Regions from separate parts of the Clostridium sp. HMP27 genome, predicted to be linked through region 4. Evidence: riboswitches for the same ligand, from Rfam matches in the RefSeq annotation. Region 4 holds a riboswitch; each other region holds the start of a gene.
The links. A riboswitch is a leader RNA that binds a small molecule or an ion and turns the genes downstream of it on or off. The one in region 4 is predicted to bind S-adenosylmethionine.
Positions count from the first base shown of each region.

Region 1: another riboswitch for S-adenosylmethionine. It lies ahead of metF (methylenetetrahydrofolate reductase [NAD(P)H]); the one in region 4 lies ahead of DP68_RS07320 (methionine ABC transporter ATP-binding protein).
Region 2: another riboswitch for S-adenosylmethionine. It lies ahead of DP68_RS04555 (M20 family metallopeptidase); the one in region 4 lies ahead of DP68_RS07320 (methionine ABC transporter ATP-binding protein).
Region 3: another riboswitch for S-adenosylmethionine. It lies ahead of DP68_RS10990 (Na+/H+ antiporter NhaC family protein); the one in region 4 lies ahead of DP68_RS07320 (methionine ABC transporter ATP-binding protein).

Region 1 is NZ_JMFY01000001.1:209,546-215,360, forward strand. Features, by position in the region: gene DP68_RS00980 (aminotransferase class I/II-fold pyridoxal phosphate-dependent enzyme) at 1-1,073, shown strand, start outside; SAM riboswitch class I at 1,153-1,264, shown strand; gene metF (methylenetetrahydrofolate reductase [NAD(P)H]) at 1,393-2,295, shown strand; gene DP68_RS00990 (S-ribosylhomocysteine lyase) at 2,367-2,822, shown strand; gene DP68_RS00995 (vitamin B12 dependent-methionine synthase activation domain-containing protein) at 2,855-3,523, shown strand; gene DP68_RS01000 (homocysteine S-methyltransferase family protein) at 3,513-5,815, shown strand, end outside.
Region 2 is NZ_JMFY01000008.1:30,473-36,287, reverse strand. Features, by position in the region: gene DP68_RS04570 (MetQ/NlpA family ABC transporter substrate-binding protein) at 1-269, opposite strand, end outside; gene DP68_RS04565 (methionine ABC transporter permease) at 310-990, opposite strand; gene DP68_RS04560 (methionine ABC transporter ATP-binding protein) at 938-2,017, opposite strand; SAM riboswitch class I at 2,125-2,235, opposite strand; SAM riboswitch class I at 2,560-2,670, shown strand; gene DP68_RS04555 (M20 family metallopeptidase) at 2,824-4,023, shown strand; gene arcA (arginine deiminase) at 4,119-5,342, shown strand; gene DP68_RS04545 (PHP domain-containing protein) at 5,464-5,815, shown strand, end outside.
Region 3 is NZ_JMFY01000019.1:18,749-24,563, forward strand. Features, by position in the region: gene DP68_RS10985 (FAD-dependent oxidoreductase) at 1-957, opposite strand, end outside; SAM riboswitch class I at 1,451-1,570, shown strand; gene DP68_RS10990 (Na+/H+ antiporter NhaC family protein) at 1,657-2,982, shown strand; gene DP68_RS10995 (EamA family transporter) at 3,099-3,995, shown strand; gene DP68_RS11000 (DUF6514 family protein) at 4,427-4,780, shown strand; gene acpS (holo-ACP synthase) at 4,974-5,342, shown strand; gene DP68_RS11010 (bifunctional ADP-dependent NAD(P)H-hydrate dehydratase/NAD(P)H-hydrate epimerase) at 5,346-5,815, shown strand, end outside.
Region 4 is NZ_JMFY01000015.1:15,280-21,094, forward strand. Features, by position in the region: gene DP68_RS07310 (DUF2935 domain-containing protein) at 1-51, opposite strand, end outside; gene DP68_RS07315 (hypothetical protein) at 635-2,056, opposite strand; SAM riboswitch class I at 2,303-2,413, shown strand; gene DP68_RS07320 (methionine ABC transporter ATP-binding protein) at 2,487-3,443, shown strand; gene DP68_RS07325 (methionine ABC transporter permease) at 3,447-4,088, shown strand; gene DP68_RS07330 (MetQ/NlpA family ABC transporter substrate-binding protein) at 4,120-4,935, shown strand; gene infC (translation initiation factor IF-3) at 5,046-5,534, shown strand; gene DP68_RS07340 (DHHA1 domain-containing protein) at 5,631-5,815, opposite strand, start outside.

The sequences.
Region 1 (5,815 bases), on a different contig from region 4:
ACGTAATATCTCTTGGAGTTGGAGAACCGGATTTTGTAACTCCATGGAATATAAGAGAAGCCGGCATTTATTCCCTAGAAAAAGGGCATACACACTATTCTTCGAATGCAGGCCTTATTGAACTTAGAGATGAAATTTCATCATATTTAAATAGGAAGTATGATTTAAAGTATAATGCTGATAATCAAATACTTGTTACTGTTGGAGGAAGTGAGGGCATTGATATAGCGCTTAGGGCATTGGTTGCAGAAGGTGATGAAGTTATTATACCGGAACCAAGTTTCGTTGCATATAAAGGATGCACTGTTTTCACTGGTGCTAAACCAGTGGTTATTAATCTTAGAGCTGAAGATGAATTTAAATTAACTCCAGAGTTGCTTGCTCAGGCGATAACTCCAAAGACTAAAGTAGTTATTGTGCCTTTTCCAAATAACCCAACTGGAGCCATTATGACAAGGGAAGAATTATCAGCAATTGTAGATGTTCTTAAAGATAAGGACATAATTGTATTATCAGATGAGATATATTCTGAATTAACTTATGAAGGAGAGCATGTTTCTATTGCAAGCTTTCCGGAAATGTACGAAAAAACTATAGTTATCAATGGTTTTTCAAAATCTTACGCTATGACAGGGTGGAGAATGGGCTATGTTTGTGGACATCGTATATTAATAGATGCTATGAAAAAGATTCATCAATATGCAATTATGTGTTCTAATACAACGGGTCAATATGCTGCTATTGAAGCTTTGAAAAATAGTGATAGAGATGTTCAAGAAATGGTCAGAGAATACAATAGAAGAAGAAGAGTAATGGTAAATGGATTTAGAAAGATGGGGCTTGATTGTTTCGAACCTAAGGGGGCATTTTATTTATTCCCATGTATAAAATCAACTGGGTTAACATCAGATGAGTTTTGTGAAAGACTTCTAATGAAGGAAAAAGTGTTAGCGGTTCCAGGACACGCGTTTGGAGAGTGTGGAGAAGGGTTCGTAAGAACCTGTTATGCTTCTTCAATGGATAACATTATGGAAGCACTTAAAAGAATAGAAAGATTTGTTAGAGATTGTTAATATAAAAACTTTGAGGGAAATAAACAAAAGGTTGACATTAATAAAATACACATATATAATCATAAGAAAAACAGAATATTTCTTATCAAGAGAGGTGGAGGGACTGGCCCTGTGAAGCCCGGCAACCGGTATGTATTTTTATAATTCATACAATGGTGCCAATTCCTGCAGCGAAAGCTGGAAGATAAGGATGGCAATAGGCATAAAGACCTAAAGGATATCCTTTAGGTCTTATTTTTTTATTAAGTATACAAAACTTTCAGTGAAAAGCAAAGATTTTAATCTAATAATAAAAAATCATTTATTAGGGGGCTCGAAAATGTATATAAAAGACATATTCTCACGCAAGAAACCGATAATATCCTTTGAGATTTTTCCACCTAAAAAAGAATCTTCAATCGATACTATATATAATACAATTGATGAATTAGCACCTTTGAAACCAGATTATATCAGTGTAACCTATGGGGCAGGTGGAAACAGTGAAACTAGGAATAAGACTGTAGAGATAGCTTCTATTATAAAAAATAAATATAATATTGAAGCACTAGCGCACCTAACGTGCATGACATCTACTAGAGACGAAGTCAATGGAATTTTGAATGATTTAAAAGAAAACAATATTAAAAATGTACTAGCACTTAGAGGAGATTTGCCTCAAGACACAAACTTTAAATTCCCAGAACCTCTTCATTTTAAATATGCAGAAGATTTAATAAAAGATATAAAGAATCATGGGGATTTTTGTATAGCGGCAGCGTGCTATCCGGAGACCCATATTGAAAGCAATAGCGCAGACGAGGATTTTAAAAATCTTAAAAGCAAAGTAAACTCAGGAGTGGATTTTATGATAACTCAATTATTTCTTAATAATAAGTTTTTTTATGACTTTAAGCAAAGGGCAGAGGATAAGAAAATAAACATTCCTATTGAAGTAGGTATTATGCCTGTGATAAATAGTAAACAAATAGTTAGAATAGCAAGTTTATGTGGCGCACATATTCCAGAGAAATTTACGAAAATAATAAATAAATATATAGATAACCCGCAGGCATTAAGAGATGCTGGGATTGCCTATGCTACAGAGCAAATAATTGATTTGTTGTCTTCAGGAGTAGATGGCATTCACATATATACAATGAATAATCCAGAGGTAGCTAAAAAGATAGTATCTAACATAGATTCTATTGTAAGTGCATTAAATAGTGAGAATAGGCTTTAATGATTTTAAAAACCATTATTTAATATAAGTATAGGTTATATTAATATATAAATTATAGGGAGGAATTTTATATGGAAAAGGTAGAAAGCTTTCAATTAGATCACAGGAAGGTTAGTGCACCATATGTAAGAAAAGCAGGAGTTCTTAATGGGAAAAATGGTGATAAAGTAACAAAGTTTGATTTAAGGTTTTTGCAACCAAATCAGGAGGCAATGCCAACGGCATCATTACATGCTTTAGAACATCTTCTTGCAGGATATTTAAGGGAGCACTTGGAAAATGTAATTGATTTATCGCCAATGGGATGCAGAACTGGGTTTTACCTTATACTGTGGGGAGATGTAGAATCAACAACAGTAAAAAATGCTCTTGAAACATCTTTAAAACAAGTACTACAATCAGATGAAGTACCAGCAGCTAATGATCTTCAATGTGGCAACTATAAGGATTTATCTTTATTCGGAGCAAAAGAGTATGCGAGATATGTTTTGGATAAGGGATTTAGTACTACATTTTATAAAGACTAAATTATATATAGGTAACTTTGAGGGGGATAAGGATGCATATAGATAAAAAAGAAGTCCTAAGATATCTTGGATATAAAAATGGAGTTATTGATACGAATATAAATTTGTTAATAGACGAATGCATAAATGAAGTAAAAGAAATTTCAAATTGTAAATACACATATAAAATATTTGATATTGAGAAAAGTAGGGAACAAGTAAGATTATTAGAAAGCAATTTGGTGTTCAAAGGAAAAGATATATTGGAACATCTTAAGGAGTCATCTATGTGCGCTGTTATGGCAGCAACCCTTGGAAGCAATATGGATACTAAAATAAGGTATTATGAAAAAGTAAGCATGACTAGAGCACTAATATTAGATGCATGTGCATCTGTATGCGTAGAATGGATTTGTGATGAGGCTCAAAAGGAGATACAAAAGGAAGCTCGAAGTAAAACACTAGACATTACCTATAGATATAGCCCTGGATATGGAGATTTTTTAATAGATATTCAACCCCAAATAATAAGTGCTTTAGATACACAAAAAAACATAGGGCTTACAGTAACTGAAAATTATATTTTAATACCAAGAAAATCAGTAAGTGCAGTAATAGGATTTCAGGATAAGAACATCAAAGCTCAGCATTCTGAATGTAAGAAATGCAATAATTTTATAGAATGTCAATATAGAAAAAGGGGTAATGACTGTGGAGATTAAGGATATTTTAGCAAAGCAATTTATATTTTTCGATGGAGCTATGGGAACAATGCTCCAAAGTAGAGGACTTATAGCTGGAGAAATTCCGGAGATGTATAATATTATACACCCTGAAATAATTAAAGAAGTTCATGAAAAATATATAGAAGCAGGTTCGGATATAATTACTACTAATACATTTGGAGCTAATGAGTTAAAGCTTAAGGATACAGGTTACTCTGTAGAAGAAATAATAACAAAAGCAGTAGAGATTGCTAAAGAAGCTAGAAAAACTAATGATGGAAAATATATAGCATTAGATATTGGACCTATTGGTCAGATGCTTGAACCTATAGGAGTATTAAAATTTCAAAGCGCTTATGAAATTTTTAAAAGACAGATAGAGGCCGGAGTTAAAGCAGGATGTGATCTGATTTTAATAGAAACAATTTCTGATCTTTACGAAGCTAAAGCAGCAGTATTAGCAGCAAAAGAAAATAGCAGATTACCGGTGTTTTGTACTATGACTTTTGGAGAAGATGGGAGAACTTTTACAGGAACAGATCCTCTTACTATGGTAACTCTTTTAGAAGGCCTAGGAGTAGATGCTCTAGGAGTAAATTGCTCTCTTGGACCTAAGGAACTAATGCCTATAGTAGAAAATATATTAGAGTATTCATCAACTCCTGTTATAGTTCAAGCCAATGCAGGCCTTCCTAGAGTAGAAGATGATAAAACTATATATGATATTACTCCGGAATATTTCGGAATATATGTGAAGCTAATGGCTCAAAAAGGAGTATGTATTTTAGGTGGTTGCTGTGGTACAACTGATAAATATATAAGAGTGGTTGTTGATAGTATAAAGGATCTAAAACCATTTAAATTAAATAATAAAAGACTCACAGCAATATGTTCATCTAGCAAAAGTGTAATATTAGGTGAAGAAGTAAAGATTATAGGAGAGAGAATCAATCCAACGGGAAAGAAGAAGTTCAAGGATGCATTGAAAGCCAATAATATAGATTACATATTAACTGAAGCTATAAATCAAGTAGAGTCAGGAGCAGATGTATTAGATGTAAATGTAGGGCTGCCAGAAATAGATGAAAAGGAAATGATGGTAAGGACCATTAAGGAAATACAATCAATATTAAATGTTCCACTTCAAATAGATAGTTCGGATGCAAAAGTTATAGAAGCTGCTGCAAGAATTTACAATGGTAAACCTATCATAAATTCAGTTAACGGCAAAGAGCAAGTTATGAGGAAAATTTTCCCTATTGCTAAGAAATATGGTGCTTGCATAGTAGGACTTACTCTTGATGAAAGTGGCATACCAGCTAAGGCGGAGGAAAGGGTTAAGATTGCAGAAAAAATTATAAATACTGCTAAAGAATACGGCATAAATAAAGAAGATATTTTAATAGATTGCTTAGTTCTCACAGCTTCAGCTCAGCAAAAAGAGGTTATAGAGACAGTAAAGGCTGTAAGAATGGTAAAGAAACAGCTTGGAGTAAGTACGGTACTTGGAGTAAGTAATGTATCTTTTGGACTTCCTAAAAGGGAAATTTTAAATCAAACTTTTCTTTCAATGACGCTAGCTGCAGGATTAGATGCTCCAATATTAAATCCAGGAAATAAGGAAGTAATGGATGTTATAAAAGCCTTTAAGGTATTAGCTAATATAGATAAGGAAGCAAAGGAATATGTAAATACATATTCAGATATTGATGTAAAGGAACTTCCTAAGGCAAATAATAATAGAGATTTAAAAGAAATAATAATAAAAGGCTTAAAAGAAGATGCATCACAAATTACAAGGGAGCTATTAGTGGTTAAGGATGGTTTAACTATAGTTGATGAATACTTAATTCCAGCATTAGATGTAGTGGGTAGAAAGTATGAAAGAGGAGAAATATTTCTTCCACAGCTTATTCAATCTGCTGAAACTGTGAAAAGTGCATTTATTGTTATAAAAGAAAATATGAACTTAGAAGAAGAAAAGCAGGTTTCTAAAGGAAAGATAATTTTAGCCACAGTAAAGGGAGATATTCATGATATTGGCAAGAACATTGTAAAGATTATTCTTGAAAACTATGGATTTGACATTATAGATTTAGGGAAAGATGTACCTATAGCTAATATAGTGGAAACGGCAAAAAAGGAAAATATAAAGTTAGTTGGATTAAGTGCTCTTATGACAACTACTGTTAAGAGCATGGAAGACACAATAAAGAGCCTTAGAGAAAATAAGGTGAAATGTAAAGTTTTTGTTGGAGGGGCAGTATTAAATCAAGAATATGCAGATAT
Region 2 (5,815 bases), on a different contig from region 4:
AATGCATTTGCATCTATTTCTCCATCATTTAATGCCATGTTCGGCCTTACATAATCGCTAAAGCTTACAATCTTTAACTCAATATTCTCCTTTGCTAATCTATCTTTCACATTATCCCAAACTTTATGGTCATCCCCTGTAACTCCTAGTTTTATAACTTGTTTCTTACTTGCATCAGCAGATGTTCCTTTTGACTGTCCACATCCGACAAATGCTGTAGCAGTTATTACTACCCCTAATACTAACGCTGCTAATCTTTTTATTTTCATTATTAAAGCCCCCTTAAATTATGTTAAATATTTTATTTTGTTAATGGCTTAATTTCTTTAGTAAAAAGTCACCAAAGCTTTGTATCCCATTAACTAGGATTAGAAGAATTATTATAGTAGCTACCATTATGTCAGTTTTAAAATACTGATAGCCATATCTTATAGCAAAATCTCCAAGTCCGCCCCCTCCTACAGTTCCTGCAACAGCTGAAAACCCTATTAAGCTAACTGTTGTAATTGTTAGAGCATAAACGATACCTGGGAGCCCTTCCTTTAATAAAATCCTGTAGATTATCTCAAAAGGACTTGAACCCATGGCCTGTGCTGCCTCTATTACTCCCTTATCAATATCTAAAAGAGCTGACTCAATTTGCCTTGCCACAAATGGAACAGACCCAAGTACCAATGGAACTATGGCGCCCTTTAATCCAATTGTTGTTCCAACTATGAGTCTTGTAAAAGGTACAACTGCTGCTAAAAGTATTACGAAAGGAATTGAACGAAATATATTTATTATTTTCCCAACAGTACTATAAATTCCGTTATTCTCAAGTATATTTCCCGGCCTTGTTACCACAATAATTATTCCTATTATTATTCCTATAGCGGTTGAAATACTTCCTGCTATAACTACCATAAGTATGGTTTCGCCTAATGCCTTCATCATATCAGGAAAGAGTTCTACTACATTCGGCATAAAGGTATTCAGAAGTTCCAGCATTTTTAATCACCTCCACATAAATATCATTTTGTTTTAAATAACTCATTGATTGAATTATTCCTTCTTTAGAACCATTAAATTTGACAATTAAATTTCCTATAGGTACTTCTTGAATTATTTCAATATTACCAAATAAAATGCTTGCATCAACCTTAAACTTTCTAGAAACCTTTGAAATAAAGGCCTGGCCTGATTTCTGACCTACAAATGATATCTTTGCAATCACTTCCTCTTCAGTAAGCTCTCCTATAAAGGACTCCTTATCTAAAACCTCATAAATCTTATCATAATGAAATACTGTAGATACAAAATCCTTAGTCATTTGTGCCTTAGGATTTATAAATATCTGAAGAACATCTCCTTCTTCAATAACTTCTCCCCCCTCCATTACTGCTACCTTATGGCATATTTCTTTAACAACTTCCATTTGATGAGTAATGATAACTATTGTAAGTCGTAATTCTTCATTTATTTGTTTTAAAAGCTTTAGAATGGATCCAGTTGTCTGAGGATCTAATGCTGAAGTAGCTTCATCACATAAAAGCACCTGTGGGTCATTTGCTAGTGCTCTAGCAATGGCAACTCTTTGCTTTTGTCCTCCACTTAGCTCTCCAGGATAAACCTTTATTTTATCGCTTAATCCCACTAATTCCAAAAGGCTTTCTACCTTTTGCTTTATTTGTTCTTTAGTAAGACCTTTTCCTTTAAGAGGATAGGCTACATTTTCAAATACATTTCTACTCCTCATAAGATTAAAGTGCTGAAAAATCATACCTATCTTTTCCCTAGTTTTTCTAAGCTCCTTCGGTGATAACTTTGTGAGGTTTTTCCCATTTACAATTACCTCGCCGCAAGTAGGAGATTCAAGTAAATTAATACATCTAATTAAAGTACTTTTCCCTGCTCCACTATATCCGATAATTCCCATTATCTTGCCAGCTTCTACATGTAAGTTCACTCCCTTCACAGCCTCTATCTTATGCTCTTTAGTTTCATAGACTTTTTTAACATCCTTTAAATAAATCATTCATTTCCCTCCCCAAATAAAATAAAAAATCCTCTTTCCCAGATGAGAAAGAGGATAACTTCAATAAAAAAAGCCCCATGGAAGGACCGCTTTTAAACTATTACCTTCCCTCATCTTTCAGACTAATGTCTGCAGGATTTAGCACCTTGCTTTGCAAATAAGCATTGCTGGTTGCTGAAGCTTCATCGGGCCAGTCCCTCTGCTTCTCTAGATAAGGATCTATATTCGATTTTTAAGTTAGCATTTTCTGCTTGAGACTTATTATATTCTCATCTTTTTTAAATGTCAATAAAATTTTTTATAGAAAAATAAACTTTTTTTGCTATTCATATAATAAATATACTTTAATATATTTGGGGAAAGTATTGAAAAATAAATTATTAAATTAAACATAATTCACAAAATTTTTTATTTAATCATGTAATAATCATACATTACCGTCAATCCAACAAACATTATAAATTTGTTGACAATTCTTACTTATGCATATATAATCTTACTCAATTAATCTTTGTCATGATAAAGTTAAAAGTTAATAAGTATCCTTATCAAGAGAGACCGAGGGATTGGCCCTATGACGTCTCAGCAACCAGCAGGTATCATTAGCCTGTATGGTGCTAAATCCAACAGAAGTTTGTTCTGGTAGATGAGGGAAGGTGTTAAATTTAAATATTGCTCTTATAAGAGTTTATGTTTTAAAATCTTCTTCCATCTAGGAAGAAGATTTTTATTTTATCTAATTTTATTATCGCAAGTTTATAAAGACTAGTATCTTTATATGCTTATAAAAAGGGGGAACTATTACAATGAGTAAAATATTAAATAACTATCAAAAAAGCATTATTGATAAATTGGACAATGAAAGAGATAAATATATAAAAATAAGTCATCAAATTCATGATAATCCGGAGATAGGTAATCAAGAGTTTTTTGCATCTAGACTTCTTGCAGATACCTTGGCTGATTCAGGTTTTTCTGTAGAAAGAGCTGTAGCAGGTCATGATACTTCCTTTATAGCAAGAAAAAAATCAACAAAGCTTGGAGGTCCTACTATAGGATTTTTAGCAGAATATGATGCCTTGCCAGGACTAGGACACGCCTGTGGGCATAATATGATTGGAACAATTAGTACGGCAGCCGCTATTTCCCTTTCATGCCTTTTAGATGAAATAGGTGGAGAAGTCGTAGTCCTAGGTACTCCTGCAGAAGAAGGTGGACCAAATGGAAGTGCCAAAGCAAGTTTTGTTAATCATAATTTGCTTCAGGGTATAGATGCTTGTATGATAATTCATCCAGCAAATACAACAGGGGTAACTGGAAATTCTCTAGCTGTGGACCCACTTGATTTCGAATACATAGGCAAATCAGCCCATGCCTCAGGTTCACCTGAAAAGGGTATTAATGCCCTAGATTCGGTTATTCAGCTTTTTAACGGTATAAATGCCTTAAGGCAACATGTGCCTACGGATGTACGCATACATGGAATTATTACTCATGGTGGTGATGCCCCAAATATAGTGCCTGATTATGCAAAAGCAAGATTTTTTATTCGTGCAGCTACTAGAAAAATTTGTGATGAAGTTACCTCTAAAATTAAAAACATTGCGCAAGGTGCTGCTCTTGCCACTGGTGCGAAACTAAATATAATAGCCTTTCAAAATAAAGTTGACAACTTTCTTATCAATAAAAGTTTTGATGAACTATTTATTGAAAGTTCTAACTTGCTTGGTTTAGAAATAAGCACCAAGGCAAAAGAGGGATTAGGGTCAACAGATGCAGGAAATATAAGTCAGGTTGTTCCTACTATACATCCTCATATAAAAATTGGTGGTAATACCTTAGTAGGACATACCCCTGAATTTTGTGAAGCATCTGTTTCTAAGGAAGCCGATGAGGCATTAATTATCGGTGCAAAAGCTCTAGCAATTACTGGACTCACTTTGATTACAAATAAAGATAAATTACAAAAAATAACATCTGAATTTAATAGAATTAAATCCAATTAATCTTTAATCCATTTCTATGTAAATATAAATTAGCATAATATTTTATTGAATTGATAAACTAATGGTTAGAATAGATAATAGAAAGGATGAAGCCTATGTATTCTAACCCAAGTATTTCTGTTTACAACGAAATAGGAAAACTAAAATGTGTACTACTTCACTGCCCTGGGGAAGAAATTGAAAATATAGTGCCAGATTATTTAAGAAGACTTTTATTTGATGAAATTGCTTATTTAAAACAAGCTCGCAAAGAGCACACTGAATTTGCCAATATTTTAAAAAAAGAAGGTGTGGAGGTCCTATACTTAACAGATTTGATGGCAGAAATCTTACAATATCCACAAATCAGGCAAGAGTTTTTGACAGAGTTTATGGAGGAAGGCGGTGTAGTTACATGGGGCTTGCAAGAAGCCATTATGGAATTATTTAACCCATATTCCCCTCATGAACTTATAAGAAAATGTATATCTGGAGTACGTAAAGAGGAACTTAGGCATATTAAGCCTAAATCACTAGGCGATATGGTTAAAAATCCTTACCCATTTTATTTGGATCCTATTCCAAATCTTTATTTTCAAAGGGATCCATTTGCCTCAATTGGAAGAGGGATTTCTTTAAATGTGATGGCAAATACCACAAGGAATAGAGAAACTTTATTTGCTAAATATATCTTTAATTATCACCCTAGATTTAAAGATGTAAGCCGTTGGTACAACCGTGATAAGACACATCCTATCGAGGGTGGAGATATTTTAGTTCTTTCTGACAAAATACTAGCTATAGGTATTAGCGATAGAACAGATCCAATGGCTATTGAAAGATTATCACATAAACTCTTAGCTTCAGATGAACCCTTCGAAGTAGTTTTAGCCTTAGATATTCCAAAAGCAAGGGCATATATGCATTTAGATACTGTATTTACAATGGTAGACTATGATAAGTTTAGCATATATCCAGGAATTGAGGATCCTTTAGATGTATATAGAATAACTAGAAGCAAAAATAATGAGATAAGCATTACTTATGAATGTGATGACTTATGCGATATACTAAAAAAACATTTAAGTCTACCTGCGGTAAACTTAATTAGATGTGGAAACGGAGATCCAATTGCTGCTAGCCGAGAGCAATGGAGTGACGGAAGTAACACTTTGGCTATTTCTCCTGGGAAAGTAATTTGTTATGATCGTAATTATGTTACAAATGAAGCACTTCGCAAAAATGGCGTTGAAGTGTTAGAATTCCAATCCTATGAGTTATCACGAGGACGTGGCGGTCCAAGGTGCATGAGTATGCCTATAATTAGAGAAAAGCTATAGATAAATATTAAACTTAATATTTATAATCTATATTTTTGTTATAATATCTATGATTTCTAGTACCCTTTATTAATTCTTTTTAATACTATAAATGTATAATAATTAATTAAAGGATTTTAATATGTTTTATAAGGGTGATTTTCACATACATTCTACAGCATCCGATGGCGACCTTACTCCAAGTGAAATAGTAAGCCTTGCAAGCAATGAACATATGGATATAATATCTATCACAGACCACAATACTATATTAGGTGTTGAAGAAGCCATTGAAGCAGGTATAAAACTTGGAATTACGGTAATTCCAGGGGTTGAATTATCTTCACGTTATAAAAATAAGAGTGTTCATATTTTAGGTTACTTTAAAGATGATAGATATAAGGATAAAACCTTTGAGAGATTCCTAAACCTTGTAAAAAATCATAGAGGAAATGATGCAAAACACTTAATAAATCTACAAAGCAGTTATAATA
Region 3 (5,815 bases), on a different contig from region 4:
AGATGAAACAAAATCTTTAAATATTAACTCATCTCCAGAGGCATTTATACCGGCAACTTTGCCCATTTGAACAGCAGCAGGCCAAATGCCATAGTTTCTACCGTTTAATTCTGCTACATCTCCGCAAGCATATATATCAGGTATGTTAGTTTCCATTTTTTCATTTACTACTACAGATTTATCGGTCTTTATTCCACACTTTTCAGCCAATTCTTTGTTTGCTCTTATTCCAACAGAAAATAATACCATGTCTGTATCAAGGATAGTGCCACTTTTTAGTTTTATATTAGTTACATTATCATTTCCGAGTATTTCAACTAGGGAGTCACCAAGAATTACATTAATGCCGCAATTACTAATTTGATTCTTAAAAATTTCAGCACCTTCTTCATCTAATTGTCTAGGTAAAAGTCTTTGGAAAAATTCCACTACAGTTACATCAAGTCCTAAATTTTGTAATTCCCATGCAGCCTCAAGCCCCAATAGACCGCCACCCATAACTACAGCTTTTTTACAATCTTTTGCATAACTTATTATTTTATCTGCATCATTTATTGTTCTTAAGGAAAATACTCCATTTTTGTCAGTACCAGCAGTTGGTGGGATGAAGTTACGTGCACCATTTGCAAGTATAAGTTTATCGTAATTTAAACAAGAGCCATCAGATAAAACTATCTTATTTTCTTTGGTCAGAATACTCTCTACTTTAGTATTTAGTTTTAAGTTTATACTATTCTCTTCAAACCAATTTTTATTTTTTAAATATAATTTTTTATCAGGAATCTCATTAGCAAGATATTCAGAAAGAGAAGGTCTATAATAGCTATAATAACTTTCCTCTGAAATCATTGTTATGTAGGCTTTTGAATTTTTCTGCCTTATAGCATCTGCAGCATAAAATCCAGCAGCGCCATTTCCAATAATAATAAAAGTTGTACCATTAGCTTTATTGTTCATATGCTCAGCTCCCCATAGTTTAATTTTAACCCTAAGATTATTATACACTAATAATTATCAGATAATGATTAAGAAAGTAAACTTGAAAGAATTTTGTGATAAAAGTTTAATTGATGGTTAATACTGAATAGTTACTAGTCATTATTGAAATTTCACTAAGGTGAAATTTCTTCCTTTAGCAGGGCTACTTACATTTTTAATGTTAAATATTATAGTATGGGATTTGCATTGTAGAAAGCATTGAACAAGCATTAAAAGCTCTTTATTTCTGATGTCAAAACACCGTTAAGAGTCTTCTACTGTCTGAACGATAGTGAGTTTAGAAGGCTTAGGTGGTTTAACATCAGAAATATTAGAGCTTTTTTACGAAGTGAAGCTTTCCTAAATAAAAATTCCATACTATATATCAACATTATCTTAAAATGTGGTAATTTTTAAAGGATTGACAATAGATTAGTTTGATGATAAACTATCCTTAAAATTTAATAGGAACTTCTTATCAAGAGTGGCGGAGGGACTGGCCCCATGAAGCCCGGCAACCCAGATACATTTGTTTTAATACGTTTGTTTTGAAGGTGCTAAATCCAGCAGGTGAATACCTGACAGATAAGGGGAGAAGTGTAACTTCTTGTGTCTGTCGGCAAGGGGTTTTTTTATTTTGTAAATTAATTTTAAATAGTCATTATGGGAGGATATTAAATGAATAATTCAGTTGAAAGAAAAGGTAAGGCGACAGCATTACTACCACTAATAGTTTTTGTAGCGATATATTTATCAATAGCATTAGTTACTAATGATTTTTATGCTATGCCTGTTACTGTTCCGTTTTTGATTGCTGCAGTGGTAGCGTTACTTATGAATAAAAAAGAAAGTATAAATGACAAAGTTGAAATATTTTGCAAGGGAGCAGGGGATTTAAATATTGTACTTATGTGCTTAATATTTATCTTAGCAGGAGCCTTTGCACAAGTTGCAAAAGATATGGGAGCAGTAGAATCTACTGTTAACTTAGGACTTAAAGTGCTTCCAAGTAATATTTTAATTTCAGGGATATTTATAATTGGATGCTTTATATCCACTTCTATAGGAACTTCTGTAGGAACAATAGTTGCACTATCTCCGATGGCTGTAGGAGTAGCTGATAAGACTGGAATATCAGTGGCTTTAGTGCTAGGATCAGTAATTGGTGGAGCAATGTTTGGCGATAATTTATCAATGATTTCTGATACAACAATTGCAGCTACTAGAACTCAAGGGTGCGAAATGAGGGACAAGTTTAAAACTAACTTCTTTATAGTACTCCCAGCGGCAATTATTACAGCAGTGATATTTGCAGTAATTACATCAGGTAATAATGCTACTTTATCTGGAAACTATCAGTATAGTATTGTAAAGGTACTTCCTTATTTATCTGTACTTATAGCAGCACTTTTAGGTGTAAATGTAATTTTAGTTTTAGTGGGTGGAGTGGCGCTTTCAGGTATAGTAGGAATTGCTACTGGATCTATGGGAGTTATAGCTTTTCTTCAGTCTATAGCAAAGGGAATAGCAGGTATGTCAGAACTAGTGATAGTATCACTTGTAATTGGAGGAACTGTAGAACTTATTAAACACAATGGAGGTATAGATTTCTTACTTCATTTTATAACAAGCAAGGTAAAATCGAGAAAGGGTGCCGAGCTTGCTATAGGACTTTTAGTTACTTTAGTAGATGCATGTACTGCTAACAATACTATAGCTATAGTAACTACAGGACCTTTAGCAAAAAGTATATCTTCAAAATATAATATAGAGCCACAAAAAACAGCTAGTCTACTAGATACTTTTTCATGCTTTGCTCAAGGAGTTATACCATATGGAGCACAGTTATTAGTTGCATCAGGTATTGCAGGCATTTCACCATTTTTAATAATGAAGTATTTGTACTATCCATATTTAATTGGGATATCTGCAGTTATTGCAATAGCATTAGGATTCCCTAAGATAAAGAATATGGAGGCAGGGGCTCTAAAAAAAGTAATTTAATTGATAATTAGAACTAAGTTATTACTTTGAGTGCAAAATTATATTGAATTTTGCACTCTTTTAATTTCTAATATAATATAGAATATGGGAAAATAACATAGTGGGGTGGATGGAAAATGATAAAACTTCAATCAAGAACAAAAGGATTACTGCTTGTTATCATAGGAGCTATGCTGTGGGGAATATCAGGTACTGCTGCTCAATATTTGTTTCAACAAAAGGGGTTTAGCCCTGAGTGGCTTGTTGTAATTCGTTTATTAGTATCAGGAATAATTTTGTTAACATACGCAATCATAAGAGAAAAACAAGACATATGGAAGATTTGGAAATCTAAACATAACTGTTACAGTCTTATAATTTTTAGTGTTATTGGAATGTTAGGTGTACAATATACATACTTTGCTGCCATTAAACATGGCAATGCAGCAACAGCAACTATACTACAATACCTATCACCGGTGATAATTACTTGCTATTTAGCTATTAGGACTAAAAAAGTTCCAAGTATAAGGCAAAGCTTAGCTATTATCTTTGCCATGTTAGGAACATTCCTTATAATTACAAAAGGAAATATCTACACCATATCTATTTCTAAATTAGCATTATTGTGGGGAATTGGTTCAGCTTTTACATCAGCTTTTTACACGTTATATCCCCATGAATTACTTGGTAAATGGAGATCTACACTTATAGTTGGATGGAGTATGCTTATTGGTGGAGTAGCTTTTAGTTTTATCCATCAGCCCTGGAACTTTGTGGGACAATGGTCCATTAATTCTATGGTTGCTGTTATGTTTGTAGTATTATTTGGCACCCTTGTTGCTTTTTATTGCTACTTGGAAAGTTTAAAATATATACAGCCAACAGAAGCAAGCGTATTATCCTCTATGGAACCTTTATCCGCTGCGGTTTTATCCGTACTGTGGCTAAGAGTTCCACTTGGCGTTGTAGAATGGTTAGGAATAGTGTCTGTTATAAGTGCTATTATAATTTTATCTAATGTAAAAAAATAGGCGTCTGATATATGTTATACTTAAACTTATTAAAAGTAATATATTGCTAACAAGTGTAAGAGTTGTACTATTCTTTATAGCTGCTGCTATTATTTTATTAGAGTAAATCAATGTAATAATTACATAATTAATAACAAACAGGGGTTTAATGTAAGTTTTAAATCTATTATAATACTCAAATGTAAAATATTACATAAAAAATTTAAAGTAGAAATTAACTTAATTTACACTATAATTCGACATGAAAAAATCCAGAAAAATACAGTTATTCCCATTGCATGGATAAGTATTCACTATTAGGAAGTGTTTTTTACCTTCTTTGTCATATTAGGAAAATAACTTGTCCAAACCATGGTTCATAAAATGACAGGTTTCTTTCATCTTAAATGTTATTATATTAATATAACTTAGCGAGTGGAGGGAAATGAATTATGATAATAGTTGAAAATTTATCAAAAATTCATCAAGGAGAAGATATGGAAAAGACTTATTTTTATAGATTGATAAAGGATAAATTTAATCTTAATTATGGAGATGAACTAATAGAAGTACAATCCTATGGAATAGAAATAGAAAGACAGGATAAGGTAGAGGGAAATATAGTAAATATAGAAAGAGATTATATAAAGAATATAAGTCCTCAAAGACATAAAGTACATAGCCTTTTGAAAGTGCTGCACGACAACACTGTGTCACCGATACATCTTATAGATATAGCAGGGGATTATGTAGACGAGTATATTAGTGATTTTGATAACGTATTAAGAGAAATAGCAACTAACTAATAATAAAAAACTAGAGGCCAACAGCCAGGAAGCAGAAATAAAAAAATGGTTGTGGACAGATAACATAAATATAAAATTTAAATTTGATTATTTTATTATAGGATTTATTATGGGGATTAATTAATATAGAATTAATGATAAAATAGAGATATATATCTCTATTTTATTTTTATATAAAAAGGCGGTGACAAATATGATAGGGGGAACGGGCATAGACATAATTGAAATATATAGAATAAAGAATGCCGTAATGAAAAATAATAATTTTATATATAAGATATTTACACAAAGAGAAATTGATTACTTTAGATCAAGGAATTTACTGTCAGAGGTGGTTGCAGGTAATTTTGCTGCAAAGGAAGCCATAGCAAAAGCGTTAGGAACTGGATTTAGAAAATTTTCCTTAAAGGATATAGAGATTCTTCGTGATGAACTTGGAGCACCTGTAGCATTTTTACATGGAGGTGCAAAAGAACTTGTAAAAGAGCCATATAAGCTCCATGTATCAATATCTCATAGTAGAGAAAATGCTATAGCCTATGCAGTTTTGGAGGTGTATTAATATATGAGAATAGGTACTGCAGAAGTTATGAGGAAAATTGATAAATACTCCATAGAAGTTTTAAAAATACCTAGCATAGTGCTTATGGAAAATGCTGCACTTAAAGTTGTAAAAAATATTGATATTGAGAATGTGCAGAATTGCTCGATTATATGTGGCAAGGGAAACAATGGTGGAGATGGGCTAGCAGTAGCCAGACATCTTCATGTAATAGGAAAAGATGTAGGTGTATTTTTGTTAGGAGGAGAGCGGGGAATTTCAGGAGACTCTCAAATTAATTATAATATACTTTTAAACATGGGAGTTAAAATAATATCTATAAATAATATGGAAGATATAAATGAGATGAGAGAGTACTTAGAACAAGCCGATATTATTGTAGATGCCATATTTGGAACGGGTTTAAATAAAAATGTTGAAGGCATATATAGTGCAGCTATATCTGTAATAAATGAAAGCAATTCCTATATTTT
Region 4 (5,815 bases):
GAATAAGTTTAGTTCTAATGAATTTTTTACAAATTGCTCGTTAGAAAGCATGATTTTCTCCTTTATTTTATAACTTACATAATTAGTATATTTGAATAGGTTACTAAAGGTTCATCATATTATAGAAATAGTATGATATTTTAAGATAATGTTGAACCTACCGTATAGAATTTGCATCTAGGAAAGCGTTCATTTCGCTAACAGTGGCTAATATTTACAAATTCAAAATGCCTAAGCATCCTAAACTCGCTGTGGCTCAGACAGTAGGAGGCTCTATACGGTATTTTAAATTTATAAATAAAGTCACTCTGGAGCTTATTCAATGCTTTCTACTATGAATTCTGTATTGTAGAAAGCATTGAACAAGCAATTAGAAGCTTTTATCTGTCAACTTAAATCAGCGTAAAGAACTTTCTGCTGTTTGAGCGTAAGCGAGTTTAGAAAGTTTAGGAGATTTAAATTGACAGATATTGGAGCTCATTTGCGTAGTGAACGCGTTGCATAATTTATAGAAATCTATGATTTTATTATAAATTAGCATATCTCAGTAAGCTGAGATGTTTCATTAACAATGCAGAACCCATACGGAAGATTTAACATTAAAAACGTCGCAATATCCTGTTAGTTATACTGACTATCTTGAAACCCAGACTTCGCATCCTTCAAAGGGATTAGCAGTTCCAATATAGAGTTTACCATTCTTTGAAGGAAGTAGATTTCTCAAACCATAATTACGAGGATTTCCAAGGCCGTTTAAACTTATATATCTCCAGTCAGAGCCATCATTGGAAACCCATAAGTCCCCACCAAAGGTACCTTTTATAGTAGCTAAAGATTGTATAAGGGATTCTATTAGTGGTGCATAATTGTAGTCGAAGTCTAAGGAATCAATATTTAAGGCTGCCTGATTTTCTGTATTTGAGGCAGATAATCTTGATATAATGCTAGGAAATCTTGCTATTAAAGTTTTCAATAAAGTGGCAAATAATATTGAATCATCCCAGGTGCCTAAATACAGCCTATTGTTATGAACATCAAGCTGCCAGCAGTAAGCATTAGAAATATCCCAAAGACCAGCTGGAATATTGGGTCTTCTAATTCCTCTAGTAGTTGGATTTGTAGGAGAAATAGCTTCATTTCCTATAACTACCTTCCAAGCGTCATTAGATGAAACGCGTATAAGATCAAAGCCTTTTGGGGGAACAAACCTTTGGCTAGGGTCTATACTGAAAACTCCAAACCATATTCCTGTTCCAACGTATAAATCTCCTTTGAAAGCTTTCATGCTTAAAGGTAATTGATTTAAGGCTTCACCAGCACCTTTATCTACAACAAGTTTCCAATCATCCTCTATAGGGGATACTCTATTAGTTCTCCAAACTTCAAATCCTCCAGGAGGAGCCGTACCAATATAAAGATGATTATTAAAGCTTTCCATTGAAGCAATTTCTCCACGAGGATTATTTGCTCCTGTTCCTATTTGAACTCGTGTCCACCCATTTTCAGGTTCGTTTGTTTCATATAAAATAGTCTCTAAACTTCCGCCAAGTCCTTTCATTACGCCTAAATACATTCTTCCGTTATGCTCTACCATGGCTCTTGCTGTGTCGCCTTCTGTAAGACCATCACTTACGTCCTCCCAGTTTTCACCATCTTCGGACATTAACATTTTGACTGCAGACGAGAATGAATTAGCAGCAGCTAATAATACTTTTTTTCCTGATGCTGTAGTGAAGTTAATCATATATCTAAAATCGCCTATGCCATCTTGAGGATTAGACTTATAAACTTGTGTCCAATTTTCAGATCCATCTTTGTTATAGCGCCAAATTTCAGCTCCTGGGTTTATGGAAGGCCTTGGGATAAATACTTCGGGTATATATTGTTCAGGTAGATTAAAGACGAATCTTAAAACTGTATAAACTATATTTTTTCCTACCCCAACATATATATAATCGCCTAATTCCCCCATAGCCCAGGCATAATTATTCTGATGTCCTAAATTACGGTCTTCATAAAAACCATTAAAAGGTGTTATTTTTTCAAATCTATTCATAAACATCACTCCTTATATGAGTTATGCATGATTTACATGATTTGTAGAAATCTTTGATTTCGTTGCAAATCAGCACATCCCAATTCATTGAGATGTTTCCATATAAAATTAAGATAACATCCCAAGCTTGTACTATAATATATGATGGAGAATTGATAATGTCACATTTTACAGAATCATTAGAAAAAAAAGTTATTGACAACCTTTGACTATGGTAATATAATAAAAAACAATAAAAGCGAATAGGACTTATCAAGAGTGGTGGAGGGACTGGCCCGATGAAACCCGGCAACCAATATATATTATTGTGATATATATAAGGTGCTAAATCCTGCAGCGTAAGCTGAGAGATGAGGGTAGACGGGATCTTTTCAGACCTAAGGTTATCCTTAGGTCTTTATTTTTTTATTAGATAGTAGGGGGTGCAGCAATGATTGAAATAAATAATGTTAATAAGTTTTTTGGAGAAGATCAGGTTTTGCAAAATGTAAGTATTACTATAGAAAAGGGAGAAATATATGGAATTGTAGGACACAGTGGGGCAGGGAAATCAACACTTTTAAGATGTATAAATGGACTTGAAGGTTATGATTCAGGAAACGTAATAGTAAATAACAAAGAAGTAAAAGAGCTTAAAGAAAGAGAACTTAGAGAGTTTAGAAAAAACATAGGTATGATATTTCAAAATTTCAGTTTGTTAAATAGAAAAAATGTGTGGCAAAATATAGCTCTTCCTATGGAAACCTGGAAATATAGTAAGGAAGATATAAATAAAAGAGTAAGAGAACTTTTATCTCTTGTAGGATTAGAGGATAAGGCTCAAAGTATGCCAAAGGAGCTAAGTGGAGGACAGAAGCAAAGGGTGGCAATTGCAAGAGCATTAACTCTTAATCCGGAAGTTTTATTATGTGATGAAGCTACTTCAGCATTAGACCCTAAGACAACAAAGTCCATTTTAGAATTATTAAGAGAGATAAATAATAAATTAGGCATAACAATTGTAATAGTAACTCATCAAATGGAGGTTATAAAAGAAGCTTGCTCAAAAGTTGCATTAATGGAAGGTGGAAAATTAATTCAATCTGGAAAGGTAGAAGAAGTATTCCTAAATCCAAGTAAAGATTTAGAAAATCTTTTGGGAGAAGAAGAGATATTGCCAGAAGAGGGGATAAATATAAAGTTATTCTTCCCAAAGGAGATAAGTAAGAGTTCTGTAATAACAGCTATGGCTAGAGAACTTAACATAGACGTGTCCATTGTTTGGGGAAAACTTGAGAAGTTTAATGGAATAGTACTTGGAAGCCTTGTAATTAATACTACAGAAGATAAGAAGAATCAAGTTACTTCTTATCTAGATAAAAAAAATGTACATTGGGAGGTGCTATAAAGTATGGTAACTCAAATATTACTTCCAGCTTTAGGTGAAACTTTAATCATGGTTTTAATTTCTACAGCTTTAGCAGTATTAATAGGATTTATACCAGCAATTATAATGATAATAACAGCTAAAGATGGATTAAAGCCAAATGAAGCAGTTTATAAAATTTTAGATACAATAATAAACATTTTAAGATCATTTCCTTTTATAGTTTTGATGGTAATACTTATACCAGTGACAAGGTTTATAGTAGGAAAGTCCATTGGAACCCCTGCTGCAATTGTACCACTGACTATAGGTTCAGCACCTTTTGTAACAAGAATTATAGAAGCAGCTTTAAAAGAGGTGGATAAAGGAGTGGTTGAAGCTGCAAAATCCTTTGGGGCCAGTATTTCACAAATTATATTCAAAGTAATGCTGCCAGAAGCACTTCCTTCTATTGTATCGGGGATAACTCTTACAGTAATTAGTGTAGTAGGATTTTCGGCAATGGCAGGAGCTATTGGTGCAGGTGGGCTTGGATATGTGGCAATAAGATATGGATACCATATGTTTAGAAATGATGTTTTGATAGCTACAGTAATAGTTTTAGTAGTTTTAGTTCAAGTGCTTCAAAGCATAGGAACTTTAATATATAAAAAAGTAAACAAATAAAAATATTTTAATAAATAGGGGGCATTTTATAATGAAAAAGAGAATATTATCAGCAATACTTGCAAGTACAGTAGTTTTAGGGGCAATTGGCCTAACAGGATGTGGCAATAAGGAAGCAGCTCAGCCTGCAGAGAAAAAGAAGATAGTTGTTGGGGCAACTCCAGAACCACATGCACAAATATTAGAAAAGGTAAAACCTATACTAGAGAAAAAAGGTTATACTTTAGAAATCAAGGTGTTTGATGATTATGTTATTCCAAATACAGCAGTTGAACAAGGAGAATTAGATGCAAACTTCTTTCAACATATTCCTTACTTAGAGCAATTTAATAAAGAAAAAGGTACTCATTTAGCTTCTGTTGCGAAAGTTCACTTAGAACCAATGGGAGTATACTCTGATAAAATTAAAAATTTAAAAGATTTAAAAGATGGAGCAACAATAGCAGTACCAAATGATTCAACAAATGGATCAAGGGCTTTAAGATTACTTGAAAAAGAAGGAATTGCTAAGTTTAAAGAAGGAGAATTAATCACTAAATTAGATATTACTGAAAATCCTAAAAATATAAAAATAGAAGAGTTAGAAGCAGCTCAGCTTCCAAGAACTTTAAAAGATGTTGATGTAGCAGTAATAAATACAAACTATGCTCTGCCAGCAGGATTAAATCCAACTAAAGATGCTTTAGCAATTGAAGCAAAGGATTCACCATATGCTAACATTATTGCAGTAAAAGAAGATAATAAGGATAAAGAATATATTAAAGCTTTAGTTGAGGCTATTAACACACCAGAAATTAAAAAGTTTATAGAAGAAAATTATAAAGGGGCAATAATTCCATCATTTTAAAAATAAATTCGCCTTTAGAATATATTCTTTGTAATATGACAAATAATAAGGTATACTAGAGATATTGTATAAAATCAAATTTTGGAGGCGGTATTATTAGTAAGGATGTTATGCTAAACGAGCAGATTAGAGAAAAGGAAATTAGATTAATTGATGGAGAAGAAAGCAAAATTGTAAGCACAAGAGATGCTTTAATGATAGCTGAAGAGAGAGAACTAGATTTAGTTATGATTTCTCCTAATGCCAATCCACCTGTATGTAGAATAATGGACTACAGTAAATTCCTTTATGAGCAATCTAAAAAGGAAAAGGAAAACAGAAAAAATCAAAAGGTTGTTAATCTTAAAGAAGTAAGATTAAGTCCAACAATTGATGTGGGTGACATTCAAATTAAAGCCAATAATGCTAAAAAGTTTTTAACTAATGAAGATAAAGTTAAGGTTTCCATTAGGTTTAAAGGAAGACAAAATAATAATACTCAAGTAGGGTATAAAATTATGGAGTCATTTGTTGAGTTAATAGGAGAAATTGGAACTATTGAAAAACCAGCAAAACTTGAAGGAAACAATATGACTATGATTTTAGCACCGAAAAAATAAATTGCAGTGCAATTTAGTATAGTCACTAAATCCCTAGTGTCTAAACATTATTAGATACTAGGGATTAGCTATTTTTTGATATTTACTATGATGAAATTAATCCTGAAGATGGGTGCACACTTTCTTGTAGGCATACTCAATGCAGGAAGTTAAATTATTATTATCTTTTCCTCCACCTTGTGCTGAAAAGTCGCTTCCACCGCCTTTTCCATCAATTAAAGTTATTGCATCCTTTAAAAGTAAATTCATGCTTATAACTTTTAAATCCTTTGAACACATAA